2 regions of the Streptomyces sp. NBC_00820 genome follow, and region 2 is predicted to be linked to the other one. Evidence: riboswitches for the same ligand, from Rfam matches in the RefSeq annotation. Region 2 holds a riboswitch; the other holds the start of a gene.
The links. A riboswitch is a leader RNA that binds a small molecule or an ion and turns the genes downstream of it on or off. The one in region 2 is predicted to bind thiamine pyrophosphate.

Region 1 (11,017 bases), 1.1 Mb from region 2:
GCGTCCGGTGCGACGGTGGCCTGGGTGACCGACCCGATGCACGGCAACACCTTCGAGGCGGCCTCCGGCCACAAGACCCGCCGCTTCGACGACGTGCTCGACGAGGTCAAGGGCTTCTTCGAGGTCCACAAGGAGCTCGGCACCCACCCGGGCGGCATCCACGTGGAGCTGACCGGCGACGACGTCACCGAGTGTGTGGGCGGCGGCGACGAGATCTTCGTCGACGACCTGCACCAGCGCTACGAGACGGCCTGCGACCCGCGCCTGAACCGCAGCCAGTCGCTCGACCTGGCGTTCCTCGTCGCGGAGATGTACCGGGACCAGTGACGGTCCGGCCCGGGGACGGGCCGTGCGGACGAATTGGGGCGCGGATCACATGGGATCCGCGCCCCTTCCGCTGTCGTGCTTCCCGGCCGGTGAGTAAGGTTAGGTTTGCCTCACTGACACCGAGGCGGCAGTCGGAGACAGCGATCCGGTCGGGAGGTGAACCGCGTGTACGTCTGCAGTTGCTTCGGCATCACCGAGCAGCAGGTGAAGAAGCACGCGGAGGACGGTGCCTGCACCCCCCGCCAGATAGCCTCCGCCTGCAAGGCCGGTACGGACTGCGGTTCGTGCGTGCGCCGGATCCAGGCCATCCTCGGCCGGGGCGCCTGCCCCCGCCGCGAGCTGGCCGACCAGGGCAAGCCGGTCCTGGCCGAGATCCCGGGCGCGTCGGCGCTTCCGGGAGTGCCGGGGATTCCGGAAGCGGCCTAGCTCTCCGGCTGCTCGATCAGCTGCGCGAGGTAGAGCGCCTCGCCGAGCTTGTCCACCAGCTCCAGCTGGGTGTCCAGGTAGTCGATGTGGTGCTCCTCGTCGGCGAGGATGTCCTCGAAGATGTTGGCGGACGTGATGTCGCCCTTCTCGCGCATCACCTTCGCGCCGCGCGTGAGCCGGTCGATCGCCTCCACCTCGACCTGCCGGTCGGCCTCGAACATCTCCTTGACCGTCTGTCCCACCCGCACATGGAACAGCCGCTGGTAGTTGGGCAGCCCGTCCAGGAACAGGATCCGGTCGGTGAGCACCTCGGCGTGCTTCATCTCGTCGAACGACTCGTGCCGCGTGTACTTCGCGAGCTTCGTCCAGCCGAAGTTCTCCTGCATCTTCGCGTGCAGGAAGTACTGGTTGATCGCGGTCAGCTCGCCGGTGAGCTGCTCGTTGAGGAACTCGATGACCTCGGGGTCGCCCTGCATCGCAGCGGCTCCTTCCACACGGAGGGACGGGTGAGGTATGCGGCGGCATGATTGCACCGGTGGAGAAGATCGTCCAGTAAGTGCGCGCTTAGTAAGTACGTGCTGACTTCGTAGCAGTTGTCCGTTTGGTGGGTGGGTGGTCGAGGGCACCGCCCGGGGTCTGTCAGGATGGAGACATGGGTCAGCCGGTGGAGCGAGTGTCGGGAGCGGGAGTGGGGTCCGAACTTCCACCGGGACAGCGGCTCCAGCGCGGCTGGCCTGTCATGCACTACGGCCCCGTGCCGAAATTCCGGCCGGAACGCTGGGAATTCGGGGTCTTCGGCGCCACCGCCGACGCCGGCAGGCGCACCTGGAACCACGAGGAGTTCACGGCCCTGCCGTACACCACCGTGGTGGCCGATCTGCACTGCGTGACGAAGTTCAGCATGCTCGGCGCGGAGTGGGGCGGGGTCCCCGCCCGGGCGGTCCTGGACCTGGCGCCGCCCGCGCCGGATGTCACCCATGTGATGGTGTGGGCCGAGTACGGCTTCAGCGCGAATCTGCGCCTGTCGGACTTCGCCTCCGACGACACGGTCTTCGCCACCCACAAGGACGGCGAACTCCTCACCGCCGAGCACGGCTTCCCGGTGCGCCTCGTCGTCCCCCATCTGTACGCCTGGAAGGGCCCCAAGTGGGTGCGCGGCGTGGAGTACATGACCGCCGACCGCCGCGGCTTCTGGGAGGAGCGCGGCTACCACAACATCGGCGACCCCTGGAAGGAACAGCGCTACTCCTACCAGGAGGTCCCCGGGGACGGCCCCGAGCTCTGACCTCCCGCGGCCGCCCCCTCGCGGGCCTCAGCCGTCCCGGAGCTTCTTCAGCCGTTCCACGTCCGCCGCGTGCCCTTCCCTGCCGCCCGGGGTCTCGATGACCAGCGGGACGCCCGCCGTCGCCGGATGGGTCATCAGCGCGCGGAAGGGGTCCTCGCCGATGTGCCCGGCGCCGATGTTCTCGTGCCGGTCCTTGTGCGCGCCCGCCACGTCCTTGGAGTCGTTGGCGTGGATCAGCTTCAGCCGGCCCTCGCCGACCGTGTCCACCAGCAGGTCCAGGGTCCGGTGCATGCCGTCGGGGCCGGTCAGATCGTGCCCGGCGGCGAAGATGTGGCAGGTGTCCAGGCAGACGCCCAGCTTCGGGTGGGCGTCCAGCGCCTCGAAGTACGGCCCGAAGTCCCAGGTGCGCGAACACAGCGAGGCGCCCTGCCCGGCGGTCGACTCCAGCAGCAGGAACGGGTCGTCGTCATGGGTCAGCTCGTCCAGCAGCGGCAGCATGTGCGTGCGCACCTGCCGCAGCGCCACCTCCCGCTCCCGGCCGCCGGTCGCGCTGCCGGTGTGCACGACCACACCGAGCGCGCCGATCTCCCGCGCGCGCCGCAGCGAGTGCCGCAGCGACTCCACCGACTTCTCCACGGTCGCCTCGGTGTGCGAGCCGAAGTTGATCAGATAGGGGGCGTGCACGTACGCCGGGACCGACTCCTCGGCGCACGCCTGGCGGAACGCCTCGTCCTGCTTCGGGTTACCGGCCGGGGTGGCCCACCCGCGCGGGTTGGCGACGAAGACCTGTACGGTCTCCGCCTTCAGCTCACGGGCGTACGACAGCCCCACCGCGTGCAGCCCGCCCGCCACGGGCACGTGGCCGCCGACGGGGTTGCGGGCGCGTCCGGCCGCCGGGGCGCCGGAGACGGCGGCGGTGGTGGTGGCGGGAGGAGTGGGGGAGGGGGACTGCTGGCTTGTCACCCGTTCAGGGTGTCACGCCCGCTCCGTCCGCCAGGCCGCGCTCCCCGGTGACCCCTGTCACCGGATGGTGAGCTTGATGACCGACCCCTTGGGCGCCCGGTCCCCGCCCGTCACCGACTGACTCTTCACGGTGTCACCGAACAGGCCGAGCAGCCCGCGGTCCTCCTCGACCTCGAAGCCGGCGCGCTCCAGCCGCCTCTTCGCGTCGTCCACGTGCGATCCGGTCACGTCGGGCACCTTGACCATCTCCGGGCCCTTGGACAGCGTCAGCGTCACGGTGTCGCCCTCGGCGGCCCGGCTGCCCTCGTCCGGGGTCTGCAGGGCGACCTGGCCCCTGTCGTAGTCGGAGTTGACCCGCTCGGGGGCGACCTTCACCTTCAGCCCGGCGTCCACCAGGTCCTGCCGGGCCGTGTCCAGGTCCTCGTCGGTGACGTCCGGGACGTCGACCGGGCTGCCCTTGCTGACGACGAGCGCGATCGCCGAGCCCGCGTGCCGCTCGGTGCCCGCCCCGGGATCCGTACCGATCACCGCGCCCCGGGCGACGTCGTCGCTGAACGCGCGGGTGACCATGCCGGGCTCCAGCCCGTCCGCCTTCAGATGGGCGCGCGCCTTGTCCAGCGGCAGGTCCCGCAGCGCCGGCACGCGCACCGTCTCCGGCCCGAGCGACACGGTCAGTGTCACGGAGGCGTGGTCCCGGATCCGGGCGCCGGACGCGGGCTCGGAGCCGATGACCGTGCCGCGCTCGGCGGTGTCGCTGTAGGCGCGCTTGACCTGCCGGACGTCGAGACCGGCCGTCTTGAGCCGCTGCTCGGCCTGCGCCTCGGTGCGCGACAGCAGCGGCGGCACCTTGGTGAACTGGCCGGCGTTGATGTACCAGACCCCGGCGCCCACGCCGAGCACCGCCAGCACGGCGGCCACGGCCGTCAGCACCAGCCGCCGGCCCCTGGAGGACCGCCGGGGCTCCAGGGGCTCCAGCGGGGGAGTCCGGAACCGGCTGGTGCGCTGCACGCCCCGGCCGTCCGGCCCGTCCCCGTCGACCGGCAGCGGCCGGGGCACCGTCAGCGAGCGCGGGATCACGCTCGTACGGTCCTCGGCGTTGTCGTGCCCGGCGGACAGCGCCCGCGGCGGCAGCGCGTCCAGCTGCCCGTCGCTCAGCGCCGCACGGGTCTCCAGCACGCCGCCGAGAAGCGCCGCCGCGTCCTGCGGCCGGACGTCCGGCGTGCGCGCGGTGGCGGAGGCGACCAGCTCGTCCAGCTCGTACGCCAGCCCCGGCACCAGCGCCGAGGGCGGCGGCACGTCCTCGTGGAGGTGCTTGTAGAGCACCTGGGCGGGAGAGTCCCCGGTGTGCGGCCTGGCGCCGGTCAGCATCTCGTACAGGACGACACCGCAGGCGTACACGTCGACGCGCGGGTCGGCGGTGCCCTGCTCGATCTGCTCGGGCGCGAGGTACGACACCGTCCCGAGGACGGCTCCCGTGGTGCTGGTCACGGTGTCCACGGACCGCACCAGCCCGAAGTCGGCGACCTTGACCCGGCCGTCGTCCCCTATCAGCACGTTCTCGGGCTTCATGTCCCGGTGCACGAACCCGGCCCGGTGCGCGGCGCCGAGCGCGGCCAGCACGGGCTCGAGGATGTCCAGCGCGGCCCGCGGCCGCAGCGCGCCGCGCTCGCGCAGCACGTCCCGCAGGGTGCATCCGGCTACGTACTCCATCGCCAGGTACACGTACGACCGGTCGGTGCCCTGGTCGAAGACCTGCACCACGTTGGGGTGGGCGAGCCGGGCGACCGACTTGGCCTCCCGGATGAACCGCTCCACGAACGACCCGTCGGCGGCCAGCGCCGGGTGCATCACCTTGAGCGCGAGGACGCGGTCCAGGCGGGTGTCCAGGGCCCGGTAGACCGTGGCCATCCCGCCGACGGCGATCCGCGCCTCGACGCGATAGCGGCCGTCGAGCACTTGCCCGACGAGGGGGTCCTGAAGGGTCGTATCCACGCAGGCGAGTCTACGAGGGGCCGCAGACAGCCCCGCCCCCCTGCGGGCCCCCGGGACGTAATGCAGCAGACCTGTGACCGTGCCGGCACCGGTCCGGCAGCCGGAATTCCCAGCGTGTCCGGCCTAGAACGCGGGCCGCTCGGGGTCCAGGCGGGCGAGTCCCTCGGTGGGGGAGGAGGCCTCGGCGAAGTACCGGCGCGGGATGCGCCCCGCCAGCCCGGCCAGGCGGCCCGCCGCCACCGCGTGCCGCATCGCCGCGGCCATGAGCTCCGGCCGCTGCGCCCGCGTCACCGCCGAGGCGAGCATCACACCCGCGCACCCCAGCTCCATCGCCAGTGCCACGTCCGACGCCGTCCCCGCCCCCGCGTCCAGGATCACCGGCACGCGCGCGTGCTCCACGATCAGCTGGAAGTTGTGCGGGTTGCGGATGCCGAGCCCGGAGCCGATCGGCGAGCCCAGCGGCATCACCGCCGTGCAGCCCACGTCCTCCAGCTTCCGCGCGAGCACCGGGTCGTCGTTGGTGTACGGCAGCACCGTGAACCCGTCGTCGACCAGCGTCTCCGCCGCCTCCAGCAGCTCCACCGGGTCCGGCAGCAGCGTCCGCTCGTCGGCGACGACCTCCAGCTTGACCAGGTCGGTGCCGAGCGCCTCCCGGGCCAGCCGGGCGGTCAGCACGGCCTCTCCGGCGGTGAAACAGCCGGCCGTGTTCGGCAGCACGCGGATGCCCAGCCTCTCCAGCACCGACAGCACCGAGCCGTGCGCGGACGGGTTCACCCGCCGCATCGCCACGGTGGTCAGCGTGGTGCCGGAGGCGACCAGCGCCCGCTCCAGCACGTCCAGGCTCGGTGCGCCGCCCGTGCCCATGATCAGCCGGGAGCCGAGGGACACACCGCCGAGGACGAGGGGATCACCGGTCGAGGGGACGTCGGTCATGAGTCAGCCTCCCTGGACGGCGGTGAGGATCTCGACCCGGTCGCCCTCGGCGAGGGCCGTGATCGCCCACCGCGCGCGCGGGACGACGGTCTCGTTGACGGCCGCGGCCACTCCGGAGGGCGCCGCGGTGAGCGACCGCACGAGGACGTCCAGAGCGGTGCCCGGGACGATCTCCCGGCGCTCCCCGTTGACAGAGATGTTCACGCGCGCTGCTCCGTCCGTACGGCGTCCACTGCGTCCACTGCGTCCACTGCGTCCGCTGTGTCCACGGCGCTCACGGCGTCCACGGCGCTCACCGCGCCGAAGCGGCCGGGGGTGAAGGGGCGGCCTTCCTCCGGCAGCTCGCCGTGGACCAGCACATGCGCCATGACGTCCCCGGTGACCGGTGCGAGCAGCACGCCGTTGCGGTGGTGCCCGGTCGCCGTCAGCAGTCCGTCCAGACCGGACGGGCCGAGCAGCGGAGCGTTGTCGGGGGAGCCGGGGCGCAGCCCGGCCCGGGTCTCGGTCAGCGGCAGCTCGGTGATGCCCGGGACCAGCTCGTGGGCGTCGCGCAGCAGCTCGTACACCCCGCCCGCGGTCACCGTCGTGTCCCAGCCCAGCTCCTCGCTGGTCGCCCCGACGACCAGCTCGCCGTTCTCCCGGGGCACCAGGTAGACGTGACCACCGCGCACCACGGCCCGCACGGTACGGCTCAGGAAGGGGGCGTACCGGGGCGGCACGGACAGCCGCAGCACCTGCCCCTTCACCGGCCGCACGGGAGGCCGTACCGCCTCCGGAACGCCCGCCAGGCGCCCGCTGAGGCTTCCGCCCGCGAGGACCACCCGGTCCGCGCCCAGCGTGATGCCGTCCGCCGTGGTGACGCCGGTCGCCCGGTCCCCCACGACGTCGAGGCGCCCGGCCCACGACCGGTGGAACACCACCCCGGCCCGCTCGCACGCCGTCACCAGGGCCGACGCCAGCCGCCTCGGGTCGATCTGGTGGTCGCCGTCGGCCCGTACCCCGCCGCGCACCCCGGGCGCCAGCATCGGCTCCAGGCGCCGGCACTCCCGCCCGGACAGCCACTCCGACTCCAGGCCGCAGCGGCGCTGGAGCGCGTGCAGTTCGCGCAGGTGGGCACGGTCGTCGGCGTCCAGCGCGACCGCGAGGGTGCCGCAGCGGCGGTAGCCGAGGTCCTGGCCCGTCAGCTCGGTCAGTTCCGCCGCGAAGTCCGGGTAACGGCGGGCCGAGGCCAGGCCGAGGGCGAGCAGCGTCTCCTCGCCGTAGTGCAGTTCGGTGACCGCGGCCAGCATCCCCGCCGCGACCCGCGCGGCCCCGCCGCCGGGCTCCGGGTCCACCACGGCGGTGGCGAGCCCGCGCTGCGCGGCACGCCAGGCCGTGACCAGGCCGATGATCCCGCCCCCGATGACGAGGACGTCGCACGTACGTGACTGCATGGGCGTCCAGCCCCTCCCTTCGCCGGCATGACCCGGATCAGGTTCGTACGGTCGGAGGCCGTCCAGCCTCCCTCTCAGCCCGGTGCGTCCGGGCTCCCGCGAGTGCGTGTACGGCCGCAGCTTAGGGCCTCTCTTCCGGATCTTGCCGGGGTCGCGGGGTCTGGCACGCCCATCTGCGGCGTTGTCGTCGGTCGCCGACGCGCCGCGTCGGCTCCCTCCTCCGCCTTGCAGCTGCACGCACCAGACCCCGCTCGGGTAGGCCAGAAGGCACCGCAGACCGGAGCCGGCCTGATCCGGAAGAAAGACCCTAGCCCGCGCCGTCCGGCACCCGTAAGGGAAACCCTGACCAGGACCTTTCCGCCCGCGGGCCACGCCCGGAGACTGGCGGCGCGTCAGGTGACTATGTCGATCGGGTGGCTATGGTGATCGGGTGAGCGAGCAGACAGCGCAAGAGGGAACGTCCCAGGAGCGGCGCGTGGTCGTCGTCGGCGCGGGCATGGCCGGGGTGCAGACCGCGGTCGCCCTGCGGGAACAGGGCTTCAAGGGCACGGTGACCGTCGTCGGCGCCGAACCCCACCAGCCGTACGACCGGCCGCCGCTGTCCAAGGCGGTGCTGCTCGGCAGGTCCGAGGGTTCCGCCTTCGAGGTCGACTTCGAGTCCCTCGGCATCGACCTGCGGCTGGGCTGCGAGGCGCTGGGCGTGCGCCCCGCCGAGCACGAGCTGGACACCGAGGCCGGACCCGTCCCGTACGACGTCCTGGTCCTCGCCACCGGCGCCGAACCGCTCATGCTCCCCGGCGCCGAGGGCGTCCCCGGCGTGCACCTGCTGCGCACCCTGGACGACGCCGAGCGGCTGCGGCCCGTGCTCGCCCGGCAGCACGACATCGTGGTCGTCGGCGCCGGCTGGATCGGCGCCGAGTTCGCCACGGCGGCCCGCGAGGCGGGCTGCGCGGTGACGGTCGTCGAGGCCGCCGACCGGCCGCTGCCGGGCGCGCTGCCCGCCGAGGTCGCCGCCCCGATGGCCACCTGGTACGCCGACAGCGGAGCCGAGCTGCGCACCGCCGCGCGCGTGGAGCGCGTCGAACCCGGCGCGGTGGTGCTCACCGACGGCTCACGGCTGCCCGCGGACGCCGTCGTGGTCGGCATCGGCGCGCGCCCCGCCACCGGCTGGCTGGCCGGCTCCGGGATCGAGCTGGGCCCGGACGGCGCGATCGTGGCCGACGCGCACCTGCGCACCAGCGCCGAGGACGTGTACGCGGTCGGCGACTGCGCCTCGTTCCCCTCGGCCCGCTACGGCGCCCGGCTGCTGATCCACCACTGGGACAACGCCCTGCAGGGCCCGCGCACGGTCGCCGCGCACATCGTGGGCGACGAGACGCCGGTCTACGACCCGGTGCCGTACTTCTGGTCCGAGCAGTTCGGCCGGTTCGTGCAGTACGTGGGCCACCACGCCACGGCCGACCGGATGGTGTGGCGCGGCGATCCGGCGAGCCCGGCCTGGTCGGTGTGCTGGCTGCGCGAGGACCACCTGGTCGCCCTCCTGGCCGTGGGCCGCCCGCGTGATCTGGCCCAGGGACGGCGGCTGATCGAGGCGGCCCGCCGGATGGACCCGGAGGCCCTCGCCGACCCCTCCCGCCCCCTCAAGGAAGCCACGGCCACCTGATCGGCGCCCTCGCCGGCGGCGCACCCGAGGGGCGCGGGGAACCGGGCGAGCGGCCACGACGCAGCCACGGACGAAACGCGACACATCGCGGCCGGACCGGCGGAGCGCCTACGCTTGGTTCCGTGACCGAGATTGACGCAAAACTCGAAACTCTCGTCCCCGCCTGGCTCGCCCTCCCCGACATCGCCGAACAGCTCGGTGTCGAGGTGACGCGCGTGCGGCAGCTGGTCAAGGAGGGCCAGCTCATCGCCGTACGCCGAGGTGAGAACCGGGCGCTGTACGTCCCCGCCGCCTTCATCGACGGGGACAAGGTCGTCAAGGGCCTGGTAGGCACCCTGACGCTCCTGCGGGACGACGGCTTCACGGTAGAAGAGATGATCGAATGGCTCTTCACCCCCGACCCGACCCTGCCCGGCACGCCCGCGCAGGCCCTGACCGAGAATCGCGGTACGGAGGTGAAGCGCCGCGCCCAGGCGCTCGCCGTCTGAACCTGATCCGCACCACGGGTGGCGTACCGGGCCCGGCCCGTACGCCACCCGCTCGCACGCCCGGGGCCGCCGGCCCCGGGCGCCGACCACGGGGGACCCGCGCATGTCCGACACCGCCCGCACCGCGCTCGCCGACGCCCGGCTGTACCTCTGCACGGACGCCCGCAGGCGGCAGGGCGACCTCGCCGAGTTCCTGGACGCGGTCCTCGCCGGGGGTGTCGACATCGTGCAGCTGCGCGACAAGGGCATCGAGGCCGCCGAGGAACTCGAGTACCTCCAGGTCCTCGCCGACGCCTGCGCCCGGCACGGCAAGCTGCTCGCGGTCAACGACCGGGCGGACGTCGCCCACGCGGCCGGCTCCGCCGTGCTGCACCTCGGGCAGGGCGACCTCCCGGTGCCCGCGGCCCGCGCGATCCTCGGCGACGACGTCCTGATCGGCCGCTCCACGCACACCGCGTCCGAGGCGGCGGCCGCCGCCGTCCAGGAGGGCGTGGACTACTTCTGCACCGGCCCGTGCTGGCCCACCCCGACCAAGCCGGGCCGGCACGCCCCCGGCCTCGACCTGGTCCGCGCCACCGCGGCACTGGGCACCGACCGCCCCTGGTTCGCCATCGGCGGCATCGGCCCGCACAACCTCGACGAGGTGCTCGACGCGGGCGCCCGCCGGGTGGTCGTGGTCCGCGCACTCACCGAGGCCGACGACCCGGGAGCCGAGGCGGCCCGGTTCGCGAAGCGGCTGCGGCAGGCCTGAGCTGCGCCACACCGAGGGGCCGTCTGTCCAAGGGGTGGACAGGAAGCCGGTAATTCGGTCAATTCACCGATGCCCGGTTGGGAGACCGCCCGCCCGTGGCTAACCTGCGGGTATGGCTCTTGGAACCGCATCCACCAGGACCGATCGCGCGCGCACCGTGCGGGAGATCCTGGCGACCGGCAAGACGGCGTACTCGTTCGAGTTCTACGCGCCGAAGACCCCCAAGGGCGAGCGCAGCCTCTGGAACGCGCTCCGCCGGGTGGAGGCCGTGGCCCCGGACTTCGTGTCCGTCACCTACGGCGCCGGCGGTTCCACGCGTGCGACCACGGTCAAGGAGACCCAGCAGATCGTCGTCGACACGACGCTCACCCCGGTCGCCCATCTGACCGCCGTCGACCACTCCGTCGCCGAACTGCGCAACATCATCGGCCAGTACGCGGACGCCGGCATCCGCAACATGCTCGCCGTGCGCGGCGACCCGCCCGGCGATCCGATGGGCGAGTGGGTGGCGCACCCCCGGGGTCTGACCTACGCGGCCGAACTCGTTCGACTCATCAAGGAGTCGGGCGACTTCTGCGTCGGTGTCGCCGCCTTCCCGGAGATGCACCCGCGCTCCACCGACCGGGACACCGACGTCGCGCACTTCGTCGACAAGTGCCGCGCGGGCGCCGACTACGCCATCACGCAGATGTTCTTCCAGCCGGAGTCGTACCTGCGGCTGCGTGACCGGGTGGCTGCCGCGGGCTGCGAGACCCC
Region 2 (11,017 bases):
TCTGACCGGCGTGACGAACTCCCCTACAGCGGCAGGACGGTGAGCACCGTCGCGTAGTCGAGGCTGGTGACCCCGGTCTCGGTGGCGCAGTCGGTGAAGGCCAGGTTGGCCGCGGTGAACGTCTCCACCACCTTCTCGCCGAGGAACTCGCCGGAGGTGACCGTGCCGGTCTCGGTCAGCACGGTGTTGGAGCCGACGTGCGCGGCGGTCGCGGTGAAGGAGAAGGACGTGGACCGCCCGTCGTTCCACTCGATCGTCTCCGTGCCCGTCTCGGTCAGGACGGCGTTGCAGCTCAGGTTCAGCAGCGCGGTCACGTTCCGTACGCCGGCCGAGGCGCTGGAGCCGAGCGCCAGGCAACTGCCGGTCGGGCTGTGCTCGTCGATGACGTTCAGCCGGCCGGCCACGGTCACCGTCGTGGGGCGCACGGTGTTGGTCAGGCCGGGGCTGTAGGTCGTATGGCTCCAGCCGGTGCAGGAGATGGTGCCGGCCGCGGCGTGCGCGGGGGTGGAGACGAGGGCGACGTTTCCCAGAGCGAGCGCGAGCAGGCCGACCAGAGTGGTGAGCCGCTTCTTTCCGGTCATGGCGACACCTTTCCAGCGAACGGAGGCGTACGGCGACGGACGCGGACCCGCGACAACTCTCAGGAGCGCAGCCGGACTTCGGCCCGGCGGCGCTCCTGGGAAAGATCCGGGTCCACCGTAACGTCCGGGCTCACCCGGATCCTCGCTAATGCGCTGTATCGGCCAAAAGGTGCCGTCGGGCCGGGCGTTGCCGGCCATGGCGGCCTCGGCAGGTACGGCGAGTACAGCCGGTACGGCGGCCCCGCGGACTACGGCTGCACGCTGATCTCCCCGATGCCCGAACCGAGGACGGAACAGTGGGCGGTGGACTGGTTGACGCCGCCGGGCGGGACCGTGACATGGTCGCCGTCGACGTCGGGTGACCAGCCGCACACGAGGTGCACCCAGAAGGTCTGGGTCTGGGACCCCCGGTTCTCGCACAGGGCGAAGCCGGTGTATTCGTCGTTGTTGTGCTTCCCGGTGGTGCAGGACAGGCCGGGCGGGGTGGCGGCCGCGGCCCGCGACGGGGCGGCCAGCGCCTGGGTGCCCGGGAGGCCCGGACCGAGGAGGAGGACGGCCGTCACGGTGACGGCCCGGGAGAGGTGGCTCCTGTGGTTCACCTTCGACTCCATGTGTGTTGTCTCGTCGAGTCGTGTCCGCGGCGGCTACTCGCCCCGCATACGCGTCCTACCTGCGCCGATCCCCGGCAAAACAGGACCGAAAGTGACTCTGCGTGACAGGCGTGCCGATCCGGTTCTCCCGTGAGGAGGCGTGTCGTACCGCCGATGCCCCGGCCGGCTGTGAGAAAGAGTCGGTGAGACCCAGGGAGGCTGTCGTGGCGCGTGATCGGATCGGACTGGCCGGGGTGCTGGCGAGGGCGGAGGCGGTCGCCCCGATGAGGTCCCTCGACGTCGTCGCGCGTGGTCTGCGTGACCGGTTCGGCGCGTGGTACGTGTCGTTCCTGCTCCTCGACGTGGCCGGCCGCCGGGTGGTGCGGATCAGCGAGGAGGCCACCCCGGACCAGGACAGGCGCGCCGGCGAGACCCCGCTGGCCGGCAGCGCCTACGACGAGGTCCTGCGCACCCAGAGACCGCTGCGGGTGCCGGACGGCGAGCGGGCGGAGCGGGTGCTCGTACCCGTCAGCCACCGGGGCGACACCATCGGCGTGCTCGAACTCTTCCTCCCGCACGCGCCGCAGGACGTGCTGGAGCAGATCGAGGAGACCGCGCACGCGCTGGCGTACGTCATCGTGACCGACCGCCGCTTCACCGACGTCTACCAGTGGAGCCGGCGCACCGCCCCGCTGACCCTGGCCGCCGAGATCCAGCACCAGCTCCTGCCGTCGGCGGCGTCCCACGAGGCGGCCGAGTTCGCGCTCGCCGCGGCCCTGGTGCCGGCCGAGAGCGTCGCCGGTGACACCTACGACTACTCCCTCGACCCCGGCACCCTGCATCTGTCCGTCACGGACGCCATGGGCCACGACGTCGCCGCGTCCCTCATGGCCACCCTCCTGGTCAACGCCTCACGCGGCGCCCGCCGCGAAGGGACCGACCTGGCCGAACAGGCCCGCCGCACCCACCAGGCCCTCCTCGACCACGGACACGGCACCCACGCCACCGGCCAGCTGCTGCGCATCGCCCTCGACGGCCGGGGCGCACAGGTCGTCAACGCGGGCCATCCCTGGCCGCTGCGCCTGCGCGACGGCACGGTCGGCGAGGTGGGCCTGAACGTCGACCTGCCCTTCGGCGTCCCGGCGCCCGGCCCCTACCGGGTGCAGAACCTCGACCTGCGGCCCGGCGACCGCCTCGTACTGCACACCGACGGGATGCGGGAACGCCGGGCGGCGGCCGTCGACCTGCCCGGCCTGATCCATGACACCGCCACCGACCACCCCCGCGAGGTCGTGCGCACCCTGACCGCAGCGGTCACCGAAGCCTGCGAAGGGCGCCTGGCCGACGACGCCACCGTGCTGTGCCTGGACTGGTACGGCCCCGGCAACGCCCCGTAGGGGAGCCGAGGCTCAGGCCCGCACTCCCGAGGCCCACGCGTCCGCGTAGGACCGTGCGGCGGCGCGCGGGTCGGCGGCGGCGCAGATGCCGGAGACGATCGCGCCCCCCGCCGCACCGGACGCGCGCAATGACGGCATGTCGGCCACGAGGACCCCGCCGATCGCGACGGCGGGCAGAGGCGTGGCGCGCACCAGCGCGGCGAACCCCTCGTGCCCCAGGGCGGGCGGCGCGTCGGTCTTGGTGCGCGTCGCGTGCAGGGCCCCGATGCCCACGTAGTCCACCCGGGCCGGGTCCTCGGCGGCGGCCCGCAGCTCGGCCGGGGTCGCGGCGCTCAGACCGAGCACGGCGTCCGCTCCGATCAGCGCGCGGACGGCACCGGGCGGCAGGTCGGACTGCCCGACATGGACGCCGGTGACGCGGGCGCCTGCCGCGCGGGCGGCGAGGAAGACGTCCACCCGGTCGTTGACGAACAGCGCGACCCGCTCCGGAAGCACCACGGAGATCCGCAGCACCGTGTCGAGGAAGGCGCGGGCGGAGGTGTCCTTCTCGCGCACCTGGACGGCGGTGGCGCCACCGGCCACGGCCTCGGCGACCGTCGCCACCGCATCCCGGCCCCGGGCGGCGCACTGCGCGGTGTCGGTGACCAGGTAGACGGAGTAGTCCGGCCGGCCCGGACCGGCGGGGGTCACGCCCACGAGACCGCGGCCCGGGCGGTGAGCGCGGCCTCGTCGAGACCGGCGAGCGCGTCGAGGAAGGCGACGGCGAAGCTGCCGGGCCCCGTGGCGCGCGCCGCGGCCACTTCGGCGGCGACGGTGTAGACGGTGACGGCCGCGGCGGTGGCGGCGAGCCGGTCGCCGTCCGCGGGAACGAGCGACGCGAAGGCGGCCATGACCGCCCCCAGGGCGCACCCGCCGCCGGTCACCCGCGTCAGCAGGGCGTCGCCGTTGGCGACCCGCACGGTCCGGCGCCCGTCGGTGAGCAGGTCGACGGGGCCCGAGACGGCGACGACGCCGCCGGTGGACCGGGCCAGGGAGGCCGCGGCGGACGCGGCGGCCTCGACGTCGTCGGTCGTGTCCACGCCGCGCCCGCCGGAGCCGTTCCCGGCCACCGCGATGATCTCCGAGGCGTTGCCGCGCACCACGGTCGGGGCGAACGCGAGCAGGTCCCGGGCGAGCGCGGTGCGCACCGGCAGCGATCCGACGGCCACCGGGTCGAGGACCCAGGGCGTGCCGGAGCCGGCCGCGGCCCCGGCCGCCTCCGTCATCGCCGCCCGCTGCTCGGCGTGCGGGGTGCCGAGGTTCACCAGCACCCCGGAGGCCACCTTCGCGAACGGTCCCGCCTCCTGGGGGATGTCCACCATCGCCGGGGTCGCGCCGAGCGCGAGCAGCACGTTGGCGGTGAAATTGGTGACCACGTTGTTGGTGAGGCACTGCACCAGCGGGCCGGTCTCCCGCAGTCGCGTGAGCGCCTCGGCACAGAGGGCGGACAGATCGTCGGCAGGGCGCGTCATGCGCGACATCCCTTCGCTGGTACGAGCCAGATCAGGTTCGACGGGTGTGATCTCAGCCCCCGGCGGGGGCACCCCGTGTCTCGTCGAACATGCTAACGCCCTGGTGGGACGGTGGTGGACGCGGACCTCCGGGCCGTGGCCGCGGCGACCCGGTGGCGGCGGCCGCCTTCCGTACGACGACAATGCCGTGTGCCGTGCGATGGCACTGTGGAACCTGCGGGCACCTGTCCCGCCGGTCCTGTCCCCGATCCCAGGAAGCGTTCATGACCATCGACCACGCCGTGTTCGACGGGCGCATGCCCACGGGCTCCCGCGACCTTTCCGTCGAACGGCACGGCATCGGCCCGGTGCCCGAGGACAACCGGTACGGCCGGCCCGCGCGGCTGTTCACCGTCTGGTTCGCACCGAACCTGACCATGACCGGGGTGTTCTCCGGCACCATCGGGATCGCGCTGGGCCTCGGCTTCTGGCCGGCCTTCACCGCCATGGCGCTGGGCACCGTGCTCGGCGCGCTGCCGGCCGCCTACCTGGGCACGTGGGGCAGTCTCACCGGAGCCGGCCAACTCCCGCTGTCACGGCTCGCGTTCGGCCGGGCGGTCGCGCTCCCCGGGGTGCTGCAGTGGCTGTCGTCCATCGCCTGGGACGCGCTGATCGGGCTGTTCGGCGGGGACGCGCTCGCCCGGCTGCTGGGCTGGCCGTTCTGGGCGGGCGTGCTCGGGGTGCTGGTGCTGCAGGGCGTGGTCGGCATCTTCGGGTACGAGGTCATCCACCGGCTCCAGAGCGTGATGACGTTCGTGCTGGGGGCCGCGTTCGCCGCCCTTGGCGTAGCCCTCCTGCGCGGGGTGCCGCTGCCCGTCTCCGGCACTGTCCACGGCCCGGACCAGGTCGGGGCGTTCCTGCTGACCAGCACCGTCGCGCTGAGCCTGTCGCTGTCGTGGGCGCCGTACGCCTCCGACTTCAGCCGCTACCTGCCCACCGGCTCCTCCCGGCCGCGGATGTTCTGGTACACGCTGCTCGGCCTCACCGCCGCCTACGTGGGGGTGGAGACGCTGGGCCTGTGGGCCGGGCGGCTGCTGACCGACCAGACCGCGGCGGGCGTGCAGCGACTGCTGGGCGGCGGGGCGGCCGGCGCGTTCGGCCTGCTGGCCGTCGTGGTCTCCTCGGTGTGCAGCAACGCGATGAACGACTACAGCGGTTCGCTCGCCCTGCAGACCGCCGGGGTGCGCCTGCCCCGGCCGCTCGCCGCGGCCGTCGCGGCCGTGCTCGGCTTCGCGCTCGTGCTGTGGATGCACGCCGCCGACACCACGGCCCGCTTCCAGAACGTGCTTCTGTTCGTGGGGTACTGGATCCCCGGCTTCGTCGGCGTCGTCCTGGTCGACTGGCTCGCCCGGGCCCGCTCACGCGGCGGCCGCCCGCTGGACCTGCGGGCCGAACTGGACCGTCCGCGGCCGTGGTGGCCGGCCGTGCTCGCCTTCGCGGCCGCGTTCGCCGCGGCGGTGCCGTTCATGAACACCACGCTGTACGTCGGGCCGGTCGCCACCGCTCTGCACGGCGGCGACCTGGCCTACTACGCCGCGTTCGTGGCCTCGGTCGCCGTGTACGCCCCGCTGCGCCTGCGCCGAAGCGGCGCTCCGGCAGCGGCCTGACAACGCGTTCTCACCTTCGAGGGGCGCGACCGTACGACGGCACGCCGACCGAAGGCCGGCCGGGCGCCCCGGCAGCGAGCCGGGGCGCCCTCGTCGCGTCCGGACGGGAGCCTGACGACAGGACCTAGTCCGACCCGATGACGAACAGCCACAGCCCGTCGCGCTTGAAGACGGTGAAGGCCTGCTGCTGTCCGGTGCGGCGGAAGTGGATCGTGCCGCCGCGCACGTCGTACGGGTCCTCGGGAGTCAGGTCGACGGAGACCGGTCCCGCCGCCCCCTTGCCGTAGGTGTCGATGACCCGGTGGGCGGCCGCGTCCTCGGCACGGCGGGCGAACCAGCGGCGGTGCCAGGACAGGTCCGTCAGCCGGTCCGCCTCACCGTCGCGCAGACCCCGCACATAGAGCCGGAGATACAGCTTGAGCGCGCCGGGGGCGCCGCGGTCGCCCGTGTACGTCACGGCGGGCAGCCCGGACCGGCTCGCCCCGCGGTAGTCCCACTGGTCGCGAGGCGCGCCCCAGGCCAGTCCGGCACCTCCGGCCAGCAGGACGGCGACCCCGAGAGCGACCCACGGAGTGGTCGTGCGTGTTCGTGTCATGTCAGTACCAGTGGGGTGTGATGTGGGCGATGTAGACCGTGACGCCCGGACGGCGCTTGATGATGGCGGCGAGGTTCGTCTTACGGTAGTGGCTCGAGTGCTGGTAGACCTTGATGGAGCCGGTCGAGGAGCCGGCGGCGTAGATCACTCCGGCGTGGTCGAGGTTGGAGTCCCCGTCGCCCGCGTACTCGAGCAGCATGATGTCGCCGGCCGAGACGCTGCTGAGCTTCTTGACCCAGGTGACGCTGTTCTCCTTGCCCATGAAGTTGGCGAAGTTGTTGGCGGCCGACCAGGAGTAGGTCATGTCCGACTTCGACTTGCGCCACCATTCGTACGGGCTGCGCTTGATGTCGACGACCGATCCGTACTCCATGTGCGCGCCGCCTCCCCTGTTCAGGGACTTGGAGGCGAAGTTGGTGCAGTCGGTGCGCAGTTCGTCCTTGTCCTTGTAGTGCTGCGCGGCCCAGGAGGCGGTGCCGCCGTGGCTGAAGGAAGCGCGCTTGGCGACGCCCGAGGGCGCGCTGTCCGCGGGGAGGGCGTCTCCGTCGGTGTAGAAGGCGTCCATGCCGGGCGCCGTGGTGTCGGTGTCGTCGCTGTCGAGCGGGACCTGCGCGGCCGCGGTGTCGGAGGCGGACAGGTTCGTCAGGAAGTCGTCGGCGGACAGCCGCTGGGTGAGGACGGGCGCCGGACCGCTGGTGTCGAAGGTGTAGACCTCGTACGCGTCCTCTTCGTTCTGGTCGCTGCCGTCGGTCATGGTGCTGGTGCCCGTGTGGTGGGTGTACACCAGGTCGGAGGTGCTGCTCAGTGGTCCGGCGGTGGTGCCGGCCAGGGTCGTGGTGATGGTGGAGTAGCCGAGTCCGTCACCGGCGAAACGGGCCTTCTCTGCGAGCAGGTCGTCCTCGTCGGTGTGCAACTGGGTGCTGAACGACGCCCCGTTGGCGCTGCCGGCGACGGCGGCGTCCGCGCTCGCGTAGGTGCCGGTGAGCAGCCCGCTCCGCGCGTCGAGGTACTGCTGGAGGATCGACTGGTAGGTGGTGCCGCTCGCGGAGTGGGTCGCGGCGGGCCTGGTCAGCGCGGACGTCGCGGGGGCGCTGGTGCCGTGGGAGGTGGTCGCGGTGACCGTGACGGTGTATCCGCCGCCGTTGACGAGACCGGAGAGCACGGCCGTGGTGCCGACGGTCGCGGCGTCGACCGTGGTCTGCGCGGCCTGCGTGGTGCCGGCCGTGTAGGCGGTCACGGTGTACGAGGTGATGTCGCCGGAGTAGCCGGTGTTCTCCGGGGCGTTCCAGTGGACCAGCAGTCCGGAGGAGGCCGGCGTGGCGGTGACGGCGGTGGGCGCGTCGGGGGCACCGGGTACGAGGTAGGTGACGGTGAGCTTGGTGCCGGAGGCCGGGTAGGTGGCGCCGGTGGTGGTGTCGGAGCCCTCGTCCGCGGCCTGCAGCGCGAGTCCCTCATCGGGATTCGAGCCGTCGAGCCAGAGCTGGACGGCTGAGGTGACGTCGAGCGCGGCCGGGTCGGCGGCGCTCACGTCCAGCGTGTCGCCGCTGGCCGCGGCGACCAGGTCGGTGCCGGTGCCGTCGGTGGCCCAGTCGGCGTTGAGGGGATGGACCTCGATGTCGTGTGCCTCGCAGCCGCCCATGCAGCCGGCGGTGCCCATGCTCAGGGTCGCCGAGGTGACCTGGGCGCCGGAGGGGATCGAGGACAGGTCGGGCAGGACGTAACCGCGCCAGTGCGTGGTGCCGGAGGCGCCGACCTTCAGCGTGCTCGCCTTCGTGCCGGTGCACGCGGAACCGGAGCAGTCGGTGGCTCCCGTGTCCACGGTCGCCTGGGTCATTGCCGAGCTGCCGATCACCGTCGTGGTGGTGGTGGGCGTGGCCGGCGCACCCGGGAGGTGGACGGTGAAGCTCTGCGGGTCGGTGTAGCCGGAGCAGCGGCTGTTGGAGCAGGCCCGCATCTTCCAGGTGTACGTGGACCCGTCGTTGAGCAGACCCGCGGGGACCTGCACCGCGGCCCGTTCGCCGTTGCCCGTGCCGATCGTGGCCAGCGGGCTGCCGCCGAGGGCCGCGCCGGTGGAGTCGTAGAGCAGGAAGTCGGCCTGGACGGTGTTGCCGGACGGAGCGGAGGCCACGCCGGACAGGATGGGGGTGAGCGTCTGGGTCGCGCCGCTCTGGAGCGCGGTGGGAAGGTCGGCGGGGGGCTTGGGCGCCTTGGACGTGTCCACGGTGAAGTTCAGCCAGCTGGACCAGGCCGAGTAGTCGGTGCCGTCACTGCTGCGGACCTGGAACTTGTACGCCGTACGGTCGGAGAGGACACCCGCGGGGACCGACCAGGCGGCCTTGGCGCCGGACGCCACCGAGGCTCCGGAGCCCGTGGCGACGACGGTGCCGGCGCTGGTGGCGAGGGAGAACTGCGTGGTGAGGCTGTTGGCGTCGGCGTCCTTGACCAGGGCGGCCAGTGCCGGGGTGGTGGAGGTGACGTAGGCGGCGCTGCCGGAGGTGCTGCCCGGGGTGGCCTGGAGGCCGGAAGGCTTGGCGGGCAGGGTGTTGTAGGTGACGGCGAGAGTGGGCTCACGCGTGGCGGTGTTGCAGGAGCTGTGCGACGAATCCGGGTTCATCGAGCAGAAGCGCTTGCCGTAGGTGAGGTCGTCGCCGGCGTTGTTCATCACGATGCCGTGCTGGTCGTGGGTGCCGTCCACCCAGCCCTTGATGATCTTGGTGATGTCGACGGTCTCGGAGGCGTTGGCGCACCCGTCGGTCTCGTCACCGTGGTTGAAGCTGTCGCTGACCCACCAGCTCGCGGTGTAGTCGGAGACCGGCTTGTTGGCCCACACGGTCGACGAGGAGAAGCCGGAGTCGAGCGGATGGATGGATATCGGCTGCGGCGTGCAGGTGTTGGCGTCGTACTGGTAGAGCTTCAGCTGGGCGCTGACCACGTGCTTGCCGAGGATCGCGTCGAGCTTCCAGTTCAGGTACGAGCGGTAGTTCGTGGTGCCGCTGTCCCACGTTCCGACCATCAGGCGGTAACTGCTGATCTCGGGCGTGGTGTTGCCGGTGTAGACGTACGTGTCGCCGACGCGGCTGAGCGAGGAGATGTCCGGGTCGATGGTGACCGGGTAGACCGTGCGGGGGCTGGTCAGGAACTTCATGGACGGGCGCAGCTGCATCAGGGTGCTGCCGTCCGGGCCCTTGGCCAGCGTGGTGGCGACCTTGTGCTCGTCGTCCGGGACGGCCTCGGCTCCGTGCGCGGAGTCCCACATCGTGAACTGGTGGGCCGATGCCACGGTGACGCCGGACGTGCCGCTGCGCATGGCGAGCGCGCCGTTCCTGGTCTGGCGGACGCCGACCTTGCCGCCGAGGACGAGCGGAAGCTTGAGCGCGAGGTTCCTGGACGGCCGGGCGGTGAGCACGACATGGGCCGTGAAGCCGCTCGCGGTGGTCGACACCACCAGGTTCTCGGCGGCGGACACCCGGTAGGTCGCCACACCGCCGTGGACCTTGGGCGCCGGCAGCCGCGAGGGCCAGCCGACGCCGACCTTCGAGCCGTCGCTCTTGGTCATGGTGGCGGCGGTGCGCGAACCGCCGCCGGATATCACCACGGGGACCGGCGAGTTCCTCGGCATCCAGCCGTGCTTGCCGACGCGTCGGAGGGTGAGGTCGACGGGGGCGTAGGTGCCGTCCGCGTGCGCGATGCGCTGCTGGCCCTCGGACAGCTGCGTGGTGAGCGTGCCGTCGGGGTTGGCGTAGGTGGTCGAGAACTCGTCGTCCAGTCCGGTGATGTGGACCGGTTCGCCGGTGTCCGAGGCCTCGGACAGGGCGGATGCCGCGTCCCCCGCCGTGCCGTCCCCCGTCGTGCCGTCCGCCTGCGCGTCGGACCGTGACAGGGCCGGGGCGGCCACCGCGGAGCCGGCGATCCCGGCGGCGAGCGTGATGTTCAGCGTGAGCGCCGCGGCGGCCAGGACCGCCGTGCGTCTCGCAGCTCTGAGAGCGGGCAAGTGCATTCCTTGATCAAAGTGTGGAGTCCAGTGGATGCTCACAGGAACTTCACTCTCTCTTCAAGGGCCGGCGGCCGAAAGTACCTCTTCTTTACCTGGTCACGAGGGCCCTGCCGTGAAGGCTGCCCGCGCACGGTCGGTCCCGTCGAGAGGTGGAGGGGGCGGACGTCGTCGACACGCGGACCGGCCTCACCGAGGAGCGCAAGGCCGCCTTCGGCAACGGCGACGCGGGTCCATACCGGCGCGGAACCGGATCGGGCCCGGCGTTGCTCCCGTGGATCAGGCGTACCGGCCCGAGGTCGACCACGGACAGGCCGGTGTGTACGACACCCGAGGGGCCGACCGGCGTCAGCTTGTGCGGGTGAGGTGCTGGGCGAAGTTCACCCGGAACTCGTCGATGTCCGAGGTACGCACCACCAGGAGGCGTTCGAGCGTGGACACCCGGCTCACCGTCTCCCACTTGCCGCGTCGTTCCTCGTCAGGCCATGCGCCGACGGGCCCGCGGCTCAATGCCCGGCGCCCTTGGCCGGTCGGCGCGAACCGCGCGGCGTTGACGAGTCGGGCGTGCGGTCCCATCATCGGACATCGGGCGGTCGCGGGCGATAACGTTGTCATGGATGTCATGTCCCTGACTCATCTGTCGGTGCCCGTCCGTCCTGCCCGTCCTGCCGTCACTGCCGTCCTGCCCGTCCGCCCAAGCGCCGAG

Region 1: linked by a shared signal. The riboswitch ahead of thiO (glycine oxidase ThiO) and the one ahead of thiM (hydroxyethylthiazole kinase) in region 2 are both predicted to bind thiamine pyrophosphate.

Annotation. Positions count from the first base shown of each region.
Region 1 covers NZ_CP108882.1:2,305,504-2,316,520, reverse strand. Annotated here, with positions in the region: gene OIB37_RS10545 (class II 3-deoxy-7-phosphoheptulonate synthase) at 1-327, shown strand, start outside; gene OIB37_RS10540 ((2Fe-2S)-binding protein) at 484-753, shown strand; gene bfr (bacterioferritin) at 750-1,229, opposite strand; gene OIB37_RS10530 (sulfite oxidase-like oxidoreductase) at 1,406-2,038, shown strand; gene OIB37_RS10525 (deoxyribonuclease IV) at 2,066-3,001, opposite strand; gene pknB (Stk1 family PASTA domain-containing Ser/Thr kinase) at 3,059-4,993, opposite strand; gene OIB37_RS10515 (thiazole synthase) at 5,117-5,926, opposite strand; gene thiS (sulfur carrier protein ThiS) at 5,930-6,130, opposite strand; gene thiO (glycine oxidase ThiO) at 6,127-7,359, opposite strand; TPP riboswitch at 7,357-7,469, opposite strand; gene OIB37_RS10500 (NAD(P)/FAD-dependent oxidoreductase) at 7,790-9,022, shown strand; gene OIB37_RS10495 (Rv2175c family DNA-binding protein) at 9,145-9,510, shown strand; gene thiE (thiamine phosphate synthase) at 9,614-10,261, shown strand; gene metF (methylenetetrahydrofolate reductase [NAD(P)H]) at 10,374-11,017, shown strand, end outside.
Region 2 covers NZ_CP108882.1:1,228,163-1,239,179, reverse strand. Annotated here, with positions in the region: gene dhaK (dihydroxyacetone kinase subunit DhaK) at 1-5, shown strand, start outside; gene OIB37_RS05690 (hypothetical protein) at 24-581, opposite strand; gene OIB37_RS05685 (hypothetical protein) at 830-1,144, opposite strand; gene OIB37_RS05680 (SpoIIE family protein phosphatase) at 1,396-2,568, shown strand; gene thiE (thiamine phosphate synthase) at 2,581-3,258, opposite strand; gene thiM (hydroxyethylthiazole kinase) at 3,255-4,079, opposite strand; TPP riboswitch at 4,071-4,165, opposite strand; gene OIB37_RS05665 (purine-cytosine permease family protein) at 4,343-5,725, shown strand; gene OIB37_RS05660 (hypothetical protein) at 5,850-6,320, opposite strand; gene OIB37_RS05655 (DNRLRE domain-containing protein) at 6,322-10,311, opposite strand.